Alloalcanivorax dieselolei B5: one gene and its partner. Each later gene encodes a partner of the first gene's protein in a complex. Links are inferred from orthologs where the notes say so. Each region holds a gene or a part of one and is shown in the gene's direction. Other genes may lie near its edges.

The links.
Region 2: the proteins of B5T_RS11440 (region 1) and smc are in contact, whole or in part, in a crystal structure (PDB 3ZGX), measured with the Bacillus subtilis proteins. The link is inferred for Alloalcanivorax dieselolei B5 from one-to-one orthologs.

Annotation. Positions count from the first base shown.
Region 1 is NC_018691.1:2,544,040-2,551,999, reverse strand. What follows is about bases 5,113-7,960. They hold B5T_RS11440 (segregation and condensation protein A), read left to right. Parts: upstream 5,113-6,003; coding sequence 6,004-6,918; downstream 6,919-7,960. Other genes in these bases: rluB (23S rRNA pseudouridine(2605) synthase RluB), read left to right, coding at 7,771-7,960; scpB (SMC-Scp complex subunit ScpB), read left to right, coding at 6,915-7,778; B5T_RS11445 (tryptophan--tRNA ligase), read left to right, coding at 5,113-5,964. In the rest of the region: B5T_RS11480 (CaiB/BaiF CoA transferase family protein), read left to right, coding at 1-158; B5T_RS11475 (hypothetical protein), read left to right, coding at 195-1,145; B5T_RS11470 (TIGR04211 family SH3 domain-containing protein), read right to left, coding at 1,306-1,971; B5T_RS11465 (YciI family protein), read right to left, coding at 2,093-2,392; B5T_RS11460 (inner membrane-spanning protein YciB), read right to left, coding at 2,370-3,011; B5T_RS11455 (PHP domain-containing protein), read left to right, coding at 3,160-4,035; B5T_RS11450 (L-threonylcarbamoyladenylate synthase), read left to right, coding at 4,032-4,655; more of B5T_RS11445, read left to right, coding at 4,750-5,112. UniProt on the Bacillus subtilis protein: Participates in chromosomal partition during cell division. May act via the formation of a condensin-like complex containing Smc and ScpB that pull DNA away from mid-cell into both cell halves.
Region 2 is NC_018691.1:1,910,267-1,919,395, forward strand. What follows is about bases 1,739-5,755. They hold smc (chromosome segregation protein SMC), read left to right. Parts: upstream 1,739-2,045; coding sequence 2,046-5,555; downstream 5,556-5,755. Outside these bases: B5T_RS08680 (alpha/beta fold hydrolase), read left to right, coding at 1-445; B5T_RS08685 (hypothetical protein), read left to right, coding at 557-1,174; B5T_RS08690 (addiction module antidote protein), read right to left, coding at 1,197-1,502; cell division protein ZipA, read left to right, coding at 5,790-6,713; NAD-dependent DNA ligase LigA, read left to right, coding at 6,901-9,129. UniProt on the Bacillus subtilis protein: Required for chromosome condensation and partitioning.

The DNA of each region.
Region 1 (7,960 bases):
AGCCTCAGGTGGCCTCGCCATTTCGTTTCTCCGCCACCCCAGTGGGGTATCGTTTCGCCGGCGTTGGTCTGGGGCAGCACAACGAGGAAGTGTTGCGCGAGCAAGGCTTCACCGATGAGGAGATCGCCCGCTTGCGTGGCGCCGGCGCACTGGGCTGATTCCCGCCGCCGCCAAGCGGCGCTATGCTGAGCCCCATGAGGCGTGTTTTATGGCTGGGCGTGCTGGTGCTGAGTGGAGCGGTTCGCGCGGAGTCGCCGGATAGCTGTTACTCAGGGGCCAACGATACTCTGGTGGACCGTACCCACGGCTGGCTGTCACGCACGCTGTGCTGGCCAAGCCGCTGGGTGGACGGCTTTTTCGAGGACCCGGTGCGCGGCAGCAACGAACCGGCCTCCAGCCGGGTGCGGGTTACCGCGGAGCAGGTGTGGCGCGACGATAACGATGATGCCGGCGATGTGGACGTGGACGCACGAGTCTGGCTGCCCAGCGCCGAACGCCGTTTATCGCTATTGTTTCGCAACCGGGACGAGGAGCAGGACAGGGATGCCCCGCTGGCCCGACGCCCCACGGGCGAACGCGACGATGGCTTTCGTGGCGCACTGCGCTGGGTTATCGACCGCTCCGACGCCATGGATCTGGATCTGGACGCGGGCGTGCGTTCCGACCTGACCACCTACACCCGTCTGCGTTACCGGCGTCTGTACCCGTTGTTCAATGAGAGCGCCTGGCTGCGCTACACCCAGCGCCTCTATTGGCGCGATCCGAAAGGCTGGGGCAGCCGTTCCTTGTTTGAAGTGGATCGTCCGCTGACGCCGACCACCAGCCTGCGTTTCTCCAGTGAAGTGAGTTACACCGAGGAGCTCAATGAGGAAGGGCTGGGGATGGGGTTGTTTCAGGGCGTCAATCTGTTCAAACGCCTTGATCATCGCTCGGCTCTGGACCTGGGGCTGGCCGTGGGCGGGTACAGCAAACCGGGAGTGGTGGATAATTACCGGGTCTACGCGCGCTACCGGCGCAATGTGTGGCGGCCCTGGTTGTTCATCGAGGTGGAGCCTTTCGTGCTGTGGCCGCGGGAGCAGGATTATCACGGCGTCAATGGCGTGGTGCTGCGCCTGGAGACCCTGTTTGGCAGGCTGGAGGGCTGACGCCATGGGCTTGGCAAACTGAATTCAGAGGTCGTTACGAAGCAGCTGTAGGAGCCAGCCCTGCTGGCGAATGGGCTCCGGCCCAAAAGATTCGCTTGCAAGGCAAGCTCCTGCAGCCGCTTCGTAGTCGGCGCGCGTGCGCCTGGTGTGCCGGAAAGGGTCAGTTGGCCCAATTGTTCCGGCGGCGGCCGGATTTGGATTTCAGCAGCAAGCCACCGATGGCGCCAAGCAACAAGATGCCCACGCCAGTGATCCATTTGCGGGACGTGTTGTCATTGCGCAGCAGGGCATTCTCCGCTTTCACCTGATCCAGCTCCGAACGCAGCATGCTCAACTCCTCGTTGAGGCGGCGATTGGCCTGATCCAGACGGATCGGGTCGGCGGCCACGTTGCGTAACTGATCCAGCTCATTGCCGCGGGCGGTCAGGGAGGAGCGCAGTTCTTCCACTTCACCGCGCAGGGCATCGCGTTGACCTTCCACTTCCGCCATTCTCTGACGCAGATCACTGGCGGTACTGGTGGCTTTCTCGGTGTCCTGAGTCAGCTTTTGCAGGCGCAGCGCCGCGGTGGGCGTGCGGCTGATGTATTGCTTTTCCACATAGCCTTCCCGGTCGCCGTAGCGGATGTGGAGCCAGTCTCCTTCTTCGCCGAGCAATTCCACCCGGGTGCCACTTTTGATCCCTCTGTGCACAATGCGATAGCCGGTGCCGGCGCCGGCTCGCATGGGGACATAGATTTCATCGTTGATCCAGGCCGCGGCGGCATATACGGGGGCTGGCAGACACAGCGCCAGCAGCAGCAAGCCGCTTAACCATCGATTTTGCATTCACGGGGCTCCTTCTTGTAGTACGGCGTGACGTGTGGAAAGCGCGGCGGCTATTCTTGCCGAAACAAGCGCGCTTTGCCGTAGTGCCGCGTACAGTATTTGTAAAAACGATCAGTCGTTCTCAGGGCAGAACCTTCTTGAAAGGTTTCACCTGAACCTGGCGGTAGACGCCGGCATCCACGTAAGGGTCGGCATCGGCCCAGGCCTGGGCTTCCGCCAGAGAGGGGAATTCCGCCACTACCAGGGAACCGGTGAAACCGGCTTCGCCGGGGTTGTCGCTGTCCACCGCCGGCAACGGCCCGGCCAGCACCAGCCGGCCTTGGTCTCTGAGCGTTTCCAGACGCGCCAGGTGCGCGGGTCGTGCGGGTGTTCGCAGGGGCAGGGAGTCGGGCACGTCCTCACTGATGATCACGTAAAGCATCGTTGTCCTTGTCGTCGGGCTTTTTGTCATTGGCGTCGCCGTGAAACAGACTCTTGCGGTCCGCCTCCGGCATGCGCTTGTAGAAATAGGCGAACGCGGCCAGATAGAACACCATCTGGATGGCGGTGAAACCGAACAGTTTGAAATTCACCCAGAAGTCAGTGCTGAAATTGAAGGCAATGTACAGATTCAGCAGGCCGATGAAGATGAAATAAAGCACGAACGCCAGGTTCAGCCGCCGCCAGTCCTTCGCTTGCAGGGTGACTACCTTGCCAAAGGCGCCGCGCATCAGGCTTTCGCAGAGACGTTGCAGCAGATTGCGGTGTTTCAGGAAATGGCCCACGGCGAGAATCGCCGCCAGCACGAAACTGATGATGGAGGGACGCCATTTAATGAAGACGTCGTTGTTCAAGGCCAGGGTCAGGCCGCCGAACACCAGGGTGATGGCCAGCACCACCAGATGCAGACGGTGCCAGCGCTTCCAGATCAGGCGCCCGGCGATGACCTGGAAACTGGTGGCGCCGAGCAGCCCCCAGGTGGCCAGCATGATATCCCGACCGCTAACGAAGTAGAGGCCGAAGAACACCACCACGGGCAAGTAATCAAATAGGGTTTTCATGGCGACATTACTTTCATAGCGACGTTGTCCTCCCGGAGGACGCATGTTATCGGGAAGCGCGGCACAAATCACCCGCTCCGCCCATGATGGGGATTGCGTCACGGTTATGATAGTGTGCCACCACCAAGATCGCCCGTCTGGAGGGCTAATGTACCAGTGTCCGGATTTTCACTCCCACAGCCGTGCTTCCGACGGCCAGCTCACCCCGGCGGAGCTGGTGTCGCGGGCGGCGGACTATGGCGTGGATGCCCTGGCGCTGACCGATCACGATACTTTGGCCGGTCTTCCGGAGGCGCGTGCCCGGGCGCGGGACCTGGGGTTGGAACTGGTGCCGGGCATCGAGCTGTCGGTGCAATGGGACAACCGCGAAATCCATGTGCTCGGATTGTGGCTCGATGAGGACAATCCGGTGCTCCGAGCCCGGGTGGCCAGCCAGATGGATGCACGCCGGGAGCGCGCCCGGCGCATCGGCGACCGCCTCGATCGTGCCGCCGGACTGACCGGCAGCTACCACAAGGCCTGCGCCTTGGCGGACAGCGACGCGCCCGGCCGGCCCTGGTTCGCGCGCATGCTGATCAGCGAAGGCAAGGCCCGGGACAACCAGCACGCCTTCAACCGCTTTCTCAAGAAAGGCCAGTCCGCTTACGTTTCCACGCCCTGGTGCACGCTGGAGCAGGGCGTGGCGGATTTGCTGGCCGCCGGCGCGGTGCCCGTGCTGGCCCATCCCCTGGCTTATAATATGACCCGCAAACGCTTGCGGCAGCTGGTCGGCGCTTTCCGTGATGCCGGGGGGCTGGCATTGGAGGCGTTGATGCCGGGGCTGACGCCGGCGCAGGGCGCGTTGCTTGAAGAATGTTGGCGTCATTTCGGGCTGGCGGTGTCCGGTGGCAGTGATTTTCATTCCCCGGAACAGAAATGGCTGCGGCTGGGCGGGTTGCCGCCGTACCCGAAGGATGCGGTCCCGGTATGGGCGGCCCGAGACCTTGCGTCAGCGCGCCAAGCGGCGGACAATCCGCGCCCATGACCACCGTACTCCACATTCATCCGGAAGATCCGCAGCCGCGTCTGATCAGCGAAGCCGCCAAGGTGCTGCGCCAGGGCGGGCTGATTGCCTATCCCACCGACACCACCTACGCACTGGGTTGTGGCATCGGAGAGAAGGCGGCGCTGGACCGGCTGATTCGCCTTCGCCGACTGGACAATAAACACCAGTTCACTCTGTTGTGCCCGGACCTGTCGGTGCTGGCGCTGTACGCCAAGGTGGACAATCCGGACTACCGTTTGCTCAAGGCGCACACGCCGGGCGCGTATACATTTATTCTTCAGGGCACCAGTGAGGTGCCACGGCGGCTGATGCATCCCAAAAAGCGCACCATTGGCATCCGGGTACCGGACCACCCGATCTGCCAGGCACTACTGGCGGAATACGGTGAACCGATCATGACCAGTACCGCCCATTTGCCGGACGATGAGTTTCCGCTCACCGACCCGCAGGACGTGCGCGACTTTCTCAATAACCAGGTGGATCTGGTGATCGATGGCGGCTTCTGCGGCGTCACCGAAACCACGGTGATCTCCCTGGTCGATGGCAACGGACCGGAGGTGATCCGCGAAGGGGCCGGGCCGTTGGACGCCATTTTCTGAACCCGGTGGGGTACACAATCCGTGCACCCTGTCCCTGGGCACCTTCTTCGCCTTATAATCGCTGGCTTTCACGCCTTCACGACAGGAGTCGGTTTTGAGTTCCGTGGTTCCCGCCCAACGAGTGGTTTCCGGCATGCGTGCCACCGGCCGTCTGCACCTGGGACACTATCATGGGGTACTGAAGAACTGGGCACGTCTGCAGCATGAGTACGAGTGTTTCTTTTTCGTCGCGGACTGGCATGGTCTGACTACCGAATATGAAAATCCGGGTAGCATCGAGCAGCACACCTGGGATCTGGTGGTGGATTGGCTGGCCGCCGGTGTCAACCCGGGTTCCGCCACGCTGTTCGTACAGAGCCAGGTGCCGGAGCACGCGGAGCTGCATCTGCTGCTGTCGATGATCACGCCGTTGTCCTGGCTGGAACGGGTGCCGACCTACAAGGACCAGCAGGAAAAGCTCAAGGAAAAGGACCTGGGCACCTATGGTTTTCTCGGCTACCCCCTGCTGCAGGCCGCGGACATATTGATTTACCGGGCCGGACAGGTGCCGGTGGGGGCCGACCAGGTGGCCCACGTGGAACTGACCCGGGAAGTGGCGCGCCGCTTCAACCACCTCTATGGCCGTGAGCCGGGGTTTGAGGAGGCGGTGGCCGCGGCGATCAAGAAGATGGGCAAGAAACAGTCCCGTATCTACTTGAATCATCGCCGCCAGTATCAGGAACAGGGCGATGAATCGGCCCTGGAAACCGCCCGGGCCTTGGTCCAGGACCAGCAGAACATTACTCTGGGTGACAAGGAGCGGCTCTACGGCGACCTGGAAGGCGGCGGCAAGGTGATCCTGCCCGAACCCCAGGCGCTGTTGACTCCGGCTTCGCGCATGCCGGGGCTGGACGGTCAGAAAATGTCCAAGTCCTACGGCAATTTCATCAGTCTGCGCGAGGAGCCGGGGGAAGTGGAAAGCAAGATTCGGCGCATGCCCACGGACCCGGCCCGAGTGCGTCGCAGTGACCCCGGTGATCCGGAGAATTGCCCGGTGTGGGAATTCCACAAGGTCTACAGCGACGATGCCACCCGTATCTGGGTGCGCGAGGGCTGCACCAGCGCGGGGATCGGCTGTCTGGACTGCAAAAAGCCGGTGATCGAGGCGGTGCAGGAGGAAGTGGAGCCGATCCGCAAGCGGGCGGAAGAACATTTGCGTAATCCGGACCTGGTGCGGTCGGTTCTGTCCGACGGCTGCGAAGAGGCCAGGGAACAGGCTCGCGCCACTTTGGAAGAGGTGCGGGCGGTCATGGGACTGCACTATCGATGAATAAGCCGTCGATAAGCAGGTACCGATGAGCAAGGTGCGATGAACGATCCGAACCCGGTGGACAATCCGCTGATGCCACCGCCTGCTCCGCAGCAGGCGGAGATGCCCTTCGGGCTGATCTACGGCAAGGCGATCACCAAGTTGCCGGATGATCTGTACATTCCGCCCGACGCACTGGAAGTGTTCCTGGAAGCCTTCGAGGGGCCGCTGGATTTGCTGCTGTATCTGATTAAACGGCAGAACCTGGACATCCTTGACATTCCGGTAGCGCAAATCACCAGCCAGTACATGGAGTACGTCGAGCTGATGAAGGCGCTCAACCTGGAGCTGGCCGCCGAGTATCTGGTCATGGCGGCCATGCTGGGCGAGATCAAATCCCGCTCGTTGCTGCCGCGCCCGGCCAACGAGGGAGAGGACGAAGGCGAGGATCCCCGCGCCGAGTTGATCCGCCGGTTGCAGGAATACGAGCGGTTCAAGAAGGCGGCGGAAGATATCGAGGCGCTGCCCCGGCTGGAGCGCGATATCCATCTGGCCGCCGCCCGCCGTCCGGAATATGTGCGTGAGAAGTCGCAGCCGGACGTGGATATGCGCGAGCTGCTGCTGGCGCTCAAGGAAGTGCTGCACCGTGCCGACATGTTTGAGAGCCATCAGGTGTCGCGGGAAAAGCTCTCCACCCGCGAACGCATGGCGAATGTGCTGGACCGCTTGAAGGGACGGGAATTCGTGCCCTTCGTGGAATTGTTCGACGCCGAGGAGAGCAAGCTGGGCGTGGTGGTGACCTTCCTGGCGGTGCTGGAGCTGGTCAAGGTGTCATTGGTGGAACTGGTCCAGAACTCGCCGTTCTCACCGATTCACATCAAGGCGAAAACGGTGACGGTGGAAGAGTCTGATGTAATCGCGCAGCTGGAACTGGAAGATGACATCCCGGACGCCGAACAAGGGAGCGAGGCATGAGCGAACTGTCGCCGGAGCGGATCAAAAGCATTCTGGAAGCGGCGATTCTGGCCGCCGACGGCCCGCTGGACCGGGATACCATGCTGACGCTGTTCGATGAACAGGATTGCCCCAGCAAGGCGGATCTGAGCCGGTTGCTGGAATCGCTGAGCGAGGATTATGCCGAGCGCGGCATTGAGCTGAAGGAGGTCGCATCCGGCTTTCGTTTCCAGGTGCGCACTGAACTGGGGCCCTGGGTCAGTCGCCTGTGGCAGGAAAGGCCGCCCCGTTACAGCCGGGCGGTGTTGGAAACGCTGGCGTTGATGGCTTACCGCCAGCCGATCACCCGTGGCGAGATCGAGGAGATCCGCGGCGTTTCGGTGAGTTCCCATATTATTAAGAGCCTGATGGAACGAGGTTGGGTGCGCGTGGTCGGACACCGGGATGTGCCGGGCCGGCCGGCGATGTTCGCCACCACCCGCCAGTTCCTCGATTACTTCGATTTGAAGAGTCTGGACGAGCTGCCGCCTTTGGCGGAGATCCGTGACCTCGACAAGCTCAACGAGGAACTGGCGCTCAGTGATGCGCCGTCCGAGAACGAGCCTGTGGCGGAGGGAGAAGACGGAGACGAGGCCGAACCGGACAACGCCAACGTGCTGGCATTGAATATGCACGATGAGCCGGAGATCGACGAATCCACCTTGATGAGCATGGAAAAGGTGGACTCGGTGATCGCCAATTTTGAAGCGGAATTCCGCCGCCGGCCGGATTCGGGTGCATTGGAAGAGGAGGGCGCTTCTCCCGATGAGCAGGACCCGGAGTCGCCGGTGCAGGAGGCGGCCGACATGACGGCCGATGAAGAGCGTTCGCCCAATGAGTGAGAAGTTACAGAAGGTACTGGCCCGTGCCGGGCTGGGTTCGCGCCGGGAACTGGAGGTCTGGATCGCCGACGGGCGAGTCTCCGTGAACGGCAAGGTGGCGACCCTGGGAGACCGGGTGGAGCCAGAAGATGCATTAAGAGTGGATGGCAGGATCATTCGAGTGAAGCCGGAAGAAGACATAG
Region 2 (9,129 bases), 630 kb from region 1 along the record:
CCAGTCGGAATTGAAGAAGAGCGCGGAGGGCATCCGGGCGTATCAGCAATCCACTTATTACGCCGGCCATTGGGAGCCACGTTATGACCGTTGGGTGGAGATGCAGGCCGGGATGTATCGCGGCAAGGACCGGGAACGGGTGGCGTGGAATCAGGCGCTGACCTCCGACATGGTGTTCACGCAGCCGGTGGTTTATGAGTTCAGTCAGTTGCGGGTTCCGACTCTGCTGTTGATCGGCGAGCAGGACAACACGGCGATCGGCAAAGGGCTGGCCAGCGAAGAAGTTAAAAAGGAACTGGGCCGCTATGAGGTGCTGGGGGAGCAGGCCGCCGAGCGGATTCCCGATGCCACTTTGGTGGAGTTCCCGGAGCTGGGCCATTCTCCGCAGATTCAGGCGCCGGAGACGTTTCACAAGGCTCTGTTGGACGGGCTGAGCGAGCTGTAGCGGATTCTGCTCGGGACCGGGGCGTCGGCCAGCGATACGGTGCCGGCGGTCCCCAATCCGGTGGCGCGATGTTAGGATGCGCGCCTTGCCGATTGTATCGATGGAGCGCTGATGTTATCGAAACGGACCTTCCTGCTTCCGCTTGCCTGCCTGATCTCGCTTGCCCCGCTTGGTGCCAAGGCCGCTCCTGAATGGGCGGATCCGGATTACCCGGAGATCGATTACGGCGGTACCTACGGCATGCTGGCCAGCGAAAACGGGTTCAAGGAAATGATGGGCTGGTGGGCCTACGGCGATAGCGGGGCGGCATACAGCAACATCGACTCCCTGAAGAGCGCCGCTAATAAATCCCTGCTCATGCGCGAGCATGATCACACTCGGTTCGAGGCCGAGTGCACGGACGGGAAACTGGCCTTCGTGGTGACCCACGCATCAGGTATGGGAAAAGGGCCGAGTGCCTTCGCGGTGAGCGACAGTGGCGATATCGAGGTGGCCTACAGCTTCGATGGTGGTGAGGCCCATAAAGCCGCCTGGCCGGACCTGTTCGAGGGGAGATCCACGGGGTTGCGTCAGGATCAGGCGTATCGGTTCATGAAAGCTCTGGAAAAGGCGGATGACGTGGCCTTGCGGATGCACAGCTCCGACGGCTCACCAATGGAACTGAATTTCGCCCTGGCCGGCGCGGAAGAGGCGTTTGCTCCGGTGCTGGAGGCTTGCGGTTACCAATAGGCAGGGGCCTTGTAAGACTCCCTCACACGGAAATCTTCAACTCCACTCCCAGCGCTTTTAATACCCGCACCACAGTGTCGAACCGCGGCTTGGCGCCGGGGCTGAGGGCCTTGTACAGGCTCTCCCGGCCCAGTCCCGAGGCGCGGGCGATTTCACTCATGCCCTTGGCACGGGCCACGTGGCCGATGGCATCAATCAATTCATTGTGGTCGCCACTGGCCAGGACCTGGGACAGGTATTCGGCAATGGTGGCCTCGCTGTCCAGATGGCGAGCGAGGTCAAAAGGTTGGATGCCGAGGTCTTTCAGTGTGTTGTCAGGGCGGTTCATGGTGGTCACCTCGCTATGGTGTTGTGATCGCCGATCTGCCCGTTGCGCAAGCGGTCCAGCCGGCGGAGCAACGCGGCCTTGCCAACGGGGTCCCTCACTCTGGACAGCCAGAGGCGAAACGCCTGAGTGTCCAGTACGGTATAAGTCCGAATTGTATCCTTTTGGATACGGCTGTCAAGGCTGGAAGGTTCGGAATCGGAAGAGGGTTTCCCACCAGGGGAACCGGAGGAGTGGGGGCCGTTCATGGCAAATGCTCGCTGACGTGGTCCAGCTTTCAGTATCGAAGAGTGGGGGCCGGCGGGTCTGTCGGCTAAATCGGAAAGGTCTGTAGGTCAGGCACGCGAGAAGGGGTAAGCCATACCTTTATGGATATGTGTTTTTGTGCACAAAGAGAGACTTGGGAGCTCATCCCGTCCCCTACGCCCTTTGTGTGATGAATTCAGGGCGGCATGTCGCTAGACTAACCGGTTTAAACGGTTTGTCCGTGGCCGGCGATGGCGTGGCCGGGCAGGGACGGTTCGCGGGAAGCGAGTAGCGCACTCTATGAGACTGAAAAGCATCAAGCTGGCGGGGTTCAAGTCGTTCGTGGATCCCACGACGGCCCTGTTCCCGGATAACCTCACCGCCGTGGTGGGGCCCAATGGCTGTGGCAAGTCCAATATCATCGACGCCGTGCGCTGGGTGATGGGGGAATCCTCCGCCAAGCATTTGCGCGGCGAGTCCATGGCGGACGTGATCTTCAACGGCTCCAACTCCCGCAAACCGGTGGCGCAGGCCTCTATCGAGCTGGTGTTCGATAACGCCGAGGGCAAGATCCAGGGCGAGTACGGCAAGTTCAGTGAAATCTCGGTGCGGCGCCTGGTGACCCGGGACGGCCAGTCCAATTACTTCCTCAACGGCGCCAAGTGCCGCCGCAAGGACATCTCCGATATCTTCATGGGCACCGGTCTCGGCCCCCGCAGTTACGCCATTATCGAGCAGGGCATGATCTCCCGGTTGATCGAGGCGAAGCCGGAAGAGTTGCGGGTGTACATCGAGGAGGCCGCCGGCATCTCCAAGTACAAGGCCCGTCGCCGTGAGACCGAGAACCGCATGCGCCGTACCCGGGAGAACCTGGAGCGCCTGACCGACATTCGCGAGGAACTGGAACGGCAACTGGAGCGCCTCAGCCGCCAGGCCGCCGCGGCGGAGAAATACAAGCAGTACAAGGAAGAGGAGCGCCACAAGAGCGCTCAGCTCAAAGCCTTGCGCTGGCAGGGCCTGGATCACCAGGTCAAGCAGTTGGACCACGTGATCGGCGAGCTGGACGTGAGCATGGAGGCCAAGGTGGCCGAGCAGCGCCACGTGGACGCCGAGATCGAGCGGCTGCGCGAAGGGCATAACGAAGCGCAGGAGCATTTCAATCAGGTCCAGCAGCACTTTTACGCGCTCGGCGCCGAGGTGGCGCGGCTGGAGCAGAGCATCCAGCACCAGCGCGAGCGTCATCAGCAGTTGCACGAAGAGTTCGAGCAGGTCCGGGCCAGCTGGAAAGAGGCCGATGAGCACCAGCGGCTGGACGGCGAAAAGCTGGCCATGCTGGAGGAGCAGTTGGCGGAGTTGGAGCCGCGGCTGGAAGAAAGCAGCGAGCTGCAGGATAGTGCCACCGAGACGCTGACCCTGGCCGAGGAGGCCATGCAGGAGTGGCAGCAGGAGTGGGAGACCTTCAATAACCGGGCCGGCGAGTCACGCCGCCAGGCGGAGGTGGAACAGTCCCGCATCCAGCATCTGGAAAAATCCATCGAGCGCCTGCGTGATCGCATGGGACGGCTCGACAAGGAGCAGGAGTCCCTGGACTCCGGCCCGCTGGCCACCGAGATGCGTGAGTTTCAGGAGCAGGTGGCCGAGCTGCAGATGCAGCGTGAAGAGAGCGAGATGAGCAGCGAACGGCTGCAGGATGAGATCAACCAGCTGCGCCGCCAGAACGGCGATCGTGGCCGTGAGCTGGATGACGCCCGCGAGCGGCTGCAAACCCTGCGCGGCCGCCATACCTCCCTGGAGGCGCTGCAGAAGGCGGCCATGGGCGATGACGGCGCGGTGAGCGAATGGCTCACCCGCCACGAACTGGACGACCATCCGCGCCTGGCGGACCGTATCAACGTGGCCGAGGGCTGGGAAAAAGCGGTGGAAGCGGTGCTCGGCGATGCCCTGCAGGCGGTGGCCGTGGAGGGGTTGGACCAGGTCGGCGACTGGCTGGCGGACCTGACCCACGGCCGTGTCGCCATGGTCCAGCCGGGTTCGGACGGTGCCGGCGGCCATAGCGGAAAAACAGGCACGCCGTTACGGGACAAGGTCTCCGGCAAGGCTCCGGAAGGGCTGCTGGCCGGGGTTTACGCGGTGGAAGATCTGCCTGGGGCGCTGTCCCTGCGGGGTCAGTTGAGCCCCGGTGAGTCGGTGGTCACCCGCGACGGCATCTGGCTGGGGCCGGATTGGCTGCGTGTGGTGCGGGAACAGGATCAGGAAGCGGGCATCCTGGAACGCCGCCGGCAGTTGGAAGCGCTGGAAGAGCAGATCGAAACCCTGACCGCCACGGTGGAAGACCTCAAGGCGCGGCTGGAAGAAAACCGCGAGCAGGTGGCGGCGTTGGAGGAAGAACGCGAGGAAACCCAGCGCCAGGGCAGCCGGCTGAGCCGGGAGCTGGGGGAGGTCAACGCCCAGGTCAGTGCCCGCCAGGTGCGCCTGGAGCAGATCACCATGCGCCAGGAACGGCTCGGCCGCGAGCTGGAGGAAACCCGCGGTCAGCTCGAGCAGGAACAGGAACAAATCAAGGAAGCGCGGACGGTGCTGGCGGAAGCCCTGGACGCCATGGAGCAGGACTCCGGCGAGCGCGAGGCGCTGCTGTCGCGGCGTGACGATTACCGCCTGCGTCTGGACGAAGCGCGGCAACAGGCGCGGCAGCATCGTGATCAGGCCCATCAACTGGCCATGGAGGCCCAGGGGGCCCGTACCCAGGCGGATGCCCTGCGTCAGAACCTGGCCCGTCTGGAAGGCCAGGTGGCCAGCCTGGCCGAGCGCAAGGCACTGCTGGAAAGCCAGCTCAGTGAGGGCGGCGACGACCTCGGCCTGGAGCTGCAACAGCAGCTGGACGAAAAACTGGAGCTGCGCCTGGAGGCGGAGCAGAAGCTGGCCGACGCCCGCCGGAAGCTGGAAGACGTGGAACACCAGATGCGCGATCTGGAAGGCCGCCGTGGCCAGTTCGAGCGTCAGGCCCAGGAAGTGCGTGACGCCATCGGCCAGAAGCGCATGCTATGGCAGGAGTTGAGCACCCGCCGGCAGACCGTGGCCGAACAACTCAGCGAGCAGCACTTCGATCTGGAAACGGTGCTCGCCAATCTGCCGGAGGACGCCGACGAGCAGGCCTGGAACCAGGACCTGGAGCAGATCGCCCAGCGCATCGCCCGGCTCGGTCAGATCAACCTGGCCGCCATCGACGAATATCAGCAACAGTCCGAGCGCAAGCAGTATCTGGATCGGCAGAACGAGGATCTGGAAGACGCGCTGCGTACCCTGGACAATGCCATTCGCAAGATCGATCGCGAGACCCGGACCCGCTTCAAGGAGTACTTCGATCGCATCAACAAAGGGCTGCAGGCGCTGTTCCCGAAGGTGTTCGGCGGCGGGCACGCTTACCTGGAGCTGACCGGCGAGGATCTGCTGGATACCGGCGTGGCGATCATGGCGCGGCCACCGGGCAAGCGCAACAGCACCATTCACCTGCTGTCCGGGGGCGAAAAGGCCCTCACCGCCTTGTCGCTGGTGTTCAGTATTTTTGAACTCAACCCGGCACCGTTCTGTCTGTTGGATGAGGTGGACGCGCCTCTGGACGATGCCAATGTGGGCCGTTTCTGTAATCTGGTGCAGGAGATGTCGTCCCGGGTGCAGTTCATTTATATCACCCACAACAAGATCGCCATGGAAATGGCCCACGCTCTGATGGGCGTGACCATGCACGAACCCGGCACCTCGCGTCTGGTCTCCGTGGACGTGGAAGAGGCCGCTGAAATGGCGGCCATGTAACCGCGATGATGTAACAAGAGACAAACAGGCCCGGGGCCGCCGGGCCGTTAAACTGCTTATAGTTTTATGTAACCAGGACACGCTCTTAAGAAGTTTTACCTTATCAGCGTGAATCGCCCGGCTTCCATGCGGATAGCGCTTTGACAGCGGCGGGCGTGTAGCGAATGATTATCTGAACTGACGTATAACCCTAATGTGGTGTCCGCTTGGGGGCACACGCTAAGGAAGGGGCAAATGGGCCTGAATTTGGAAACACTGATCGGCATTCTGGTTATTCTGATTCTGCTGATTCTGGCCGACGGTGTGCGAAGAATGATCCGCGAACGGCACGGGCGCTTGCGTATGCGCATCGATCGCCGTTTCCGTCGTGCCACCGGTGGCGATGATGAAGAAGATGACTTTCTTGACAGCAACCCGGAAGTGATCGGTCGCCCCCGGGTGATCCGTCGCGGCGCCGACGGCGAACCGTTGCCGGAGGACCGTGAGGATCCGCCGATCATGATGGAAGAAGATGAATCGCCGGACGACATGGCCGGACGGCGGGCGGAACAGCAGAATCTGTTCGATGATGAGGCCGAGCCGGAGTCGGAGCCGGAAGAGTCACTGCCGTCCATGCGCGCCAGCCGGGATTTGCCGGAGGACGAGCTGGAACCGCAACCGGCTCGTGAGGCCCCCCGGCCCCGCGCCGAAGCCCGCCAGCCCCGTCGCGATGCGCCACCGCCGGAACGGCAGGTGCAGGAAGTGATCGTGTTCCATCTGATCGCGCGCCGCCCGGACCGTTTCGACGGCGAGGCGATGCTCCGTTATCTGCTGGAATGCGGCCTGCGCTTCGGCGAGATGAACATCTTCCATTGTCATCGGCAAGGCGACGAGTATCCGGAATTCTCCGTGGCCAACGCGGTGGAACCGGGCACCTTCGATATCCAGACCATGGAAGAGCAGGAATTCGCCGGCATTACGTTCTTCATGCAGTTGCCGGGGCCGCAGGATCCGCTGGCGGCGCTGGATCGCATGCTCACCACCGGCCGGCGCATGGCCGAAGGGCTGTACGGCGACCTGCGTGACGAGCAGCACAGCGTTTTGACGCCGCAGACCATGGAACACCTGCGCCAGCGCGTGCAGGAGTTCGAACGGCGCCAGCGCGTATCTCATAGCTGAGCTCGGAGGCCTCAAGACCACTGTAGGAGCTTGCCTTGCAAGCGAATCTGTTGCGCAGAGGCCGATTCGCTTGCAAGGCAAGCTCCCACAGCGGCTCCGTAGCAAAATCTGTAGGAGCCAGCCTTGCTGGCGAATTCGGGTTAAAACCGCCCCCCAGCGCCTGTAGAAAGCAAGGACTCACCCCACCGTGACATCGCCGAAAACCCCGTCTCCCGCCGAGCAAATCAAACAACTGCGGGACCAGCTCAACGACTGGTCTTACCGATACTACGTGCTGGACGATCCCGCCGTTCCCGACCCCGAATACGACCGCCTGTTCCGTCAGTTGCAAGTGCTGGAAAGCGAGCGTCCCGACCTGATCAGCCCGGATTCGCCAACGCAGCGGGTAGGGGACGTGCCGCTGGACGGCTTCAACGAAGTGCGTCATGCCGTGCCCATGCTGAGCCTGGGCAATGCCTTCAATGACGAGGAGCTGCGTGACTTCGACCAGCGCGTCCGCGAGCGTCTGGATGTGAGCGGCAGCATCGACTATGTCGCCGAGCCCAAGCTCGATGGCCTGGCGGTGTCGCTGGTCTATGAGAACGGCGAGTTGGTGCGCGGCGCCACCCGTGGCGACGGTGAAACCGGCGAGGACATTACCGCCAACGTGCGCACCATCAAGTCCATCCCGCTGCGCCTGCGTGGCGACAAGCCGCCGGCCCTGATGGAAGTGCGCGGCGAGGTGGTGATGACCCACCATGGCTTCGCCGAGCTGAACCGGCGCCAAGCCGAGGCGGAGCAGAAAACCTTCGCCAACCCCCGCAACGCCGCCGCCGGCAGCCTGCGGCAACTGGATTCCCGCATTACCGCCCAGCGGCCGCTGGAGTTCTACGCTTACTCCCTGGCGCAACTGGAAGGGGAGAACTGGCCGGATCGCCACTCCGCCATCCTCGAGCGGTTGCGCCAATGGGGACTGCGGGTGAATCCGGAAGTGAAGCTTTGTGATGGCGTGGACGCCTTGCTGGCGTTTTACCAGGACATCCTGGCGCGTCGGGATCAGTTGGACTACGACATCGACGGCGTGGTCTACAAAGTGGACCGGCTCGACTGGCAGCGTGACCTGGGCTTCGTTAGTCGCGCGCCGCGCTGGGCCATCGCGCACAAGTTCCCGGCCCAGGAAGAGATCACCGTTCTCAACGAGGTGGATTGGCAGGTGGGCCGCACCGGGGCGCTGACGCCGGTGGCGAAGCTGGAGCCGGTGCAGGTGGGCGGGGTCACCGTCAGCAATGCCACCCTGCACAATCTGGACGAGATCCGCCGTCTTGGCATTCGCATTGGCGACAGCGTGATCATTTATCGCGCCGGCGATGTCATCCCGAAGGTGGTGGGCAAGGTCCAGGAGCGCAGTCCTGCGGACCCTCAGGTTTTCAAGGGCGGAGAGTCGGCCGCTATCCGCCAGGTCGGGCCCTTCGTCAGGATCCCTCGTGAGTGCTGGCTGAGCCCGCGTTACGCGGATCAACGCGCCCCTCAGGCGCCGCGCCATTGCCCGGTCTGCGACAGCCAGGTGATCCGCAAGCGTGGCGAGGTCGCTTATCGTTGCACCGGTGGCCTGATCTGCGGCGCCCAGCAGCGCGAGGCGATCAAGCATTTCGCTTCGCGGCGCGCCATGGACATCGAGGGCCTGAGCATAAAACGGGTGGACCTGCTGGTGGACCAGGGGCTGGTTAGTAACGTGGCCGACCTCTATCGCCTCAAGGCCGAGGACATCGCCGACCTGGAACGGATGGGCGAGAAGTCCGCCGCCAACCTGATCGAGGCGCTGGCGCACTCCAGGACCGTGAGCCTGGAGCGCTTCCTGTTCGCCCTCGGCATCCTGCAGATCGGCGAAGAAACCGCTAAGGCGCTGGCGGATTGTTTCGGTGACCTGGAGACGATCCGGCGGGCGCCATTGCTGTTGTTCCTGGCGGTGCCGGATGTGGGACTGGAAGTGGCCAAGGCGATTCATGCTTTCTTCCGCGAGCAACATAACGAGGACGTCATCGACGGTCTGCTGGCCGAAGGCGTCCAGCCGCGCGCCAATGGCCATCCCTCCGCGGCCTTCGTGCGGGAGCTGACTCTGGGGTACTTCCTCAAGGCGGCCAAGCGCCTCGGCATGGCGCTGGACGGCGTCGGGGAAAAGTCCCTGGAAACCCTGGGCGGTCACTACAAGACCGTGGCGGCTCTCGCCGAGGCCGATGCCGATGACGCGCCGGTACGCCCGGCCATGCTGGAGCAGGTTCACAAGGCGCTGGGACAGGACGATTGGCGGCAGCGGCTGGAACAGGCCGAGGCGCTGGCTTCCGAGTTGTCCGAAAAGGCGCCGCGGGAAACGGCGGAGCAGGCCCTGGAAGGGCAGACCTGGGTGCTGACCGGCACCTTGTCCCGGCTGACCCGTGAT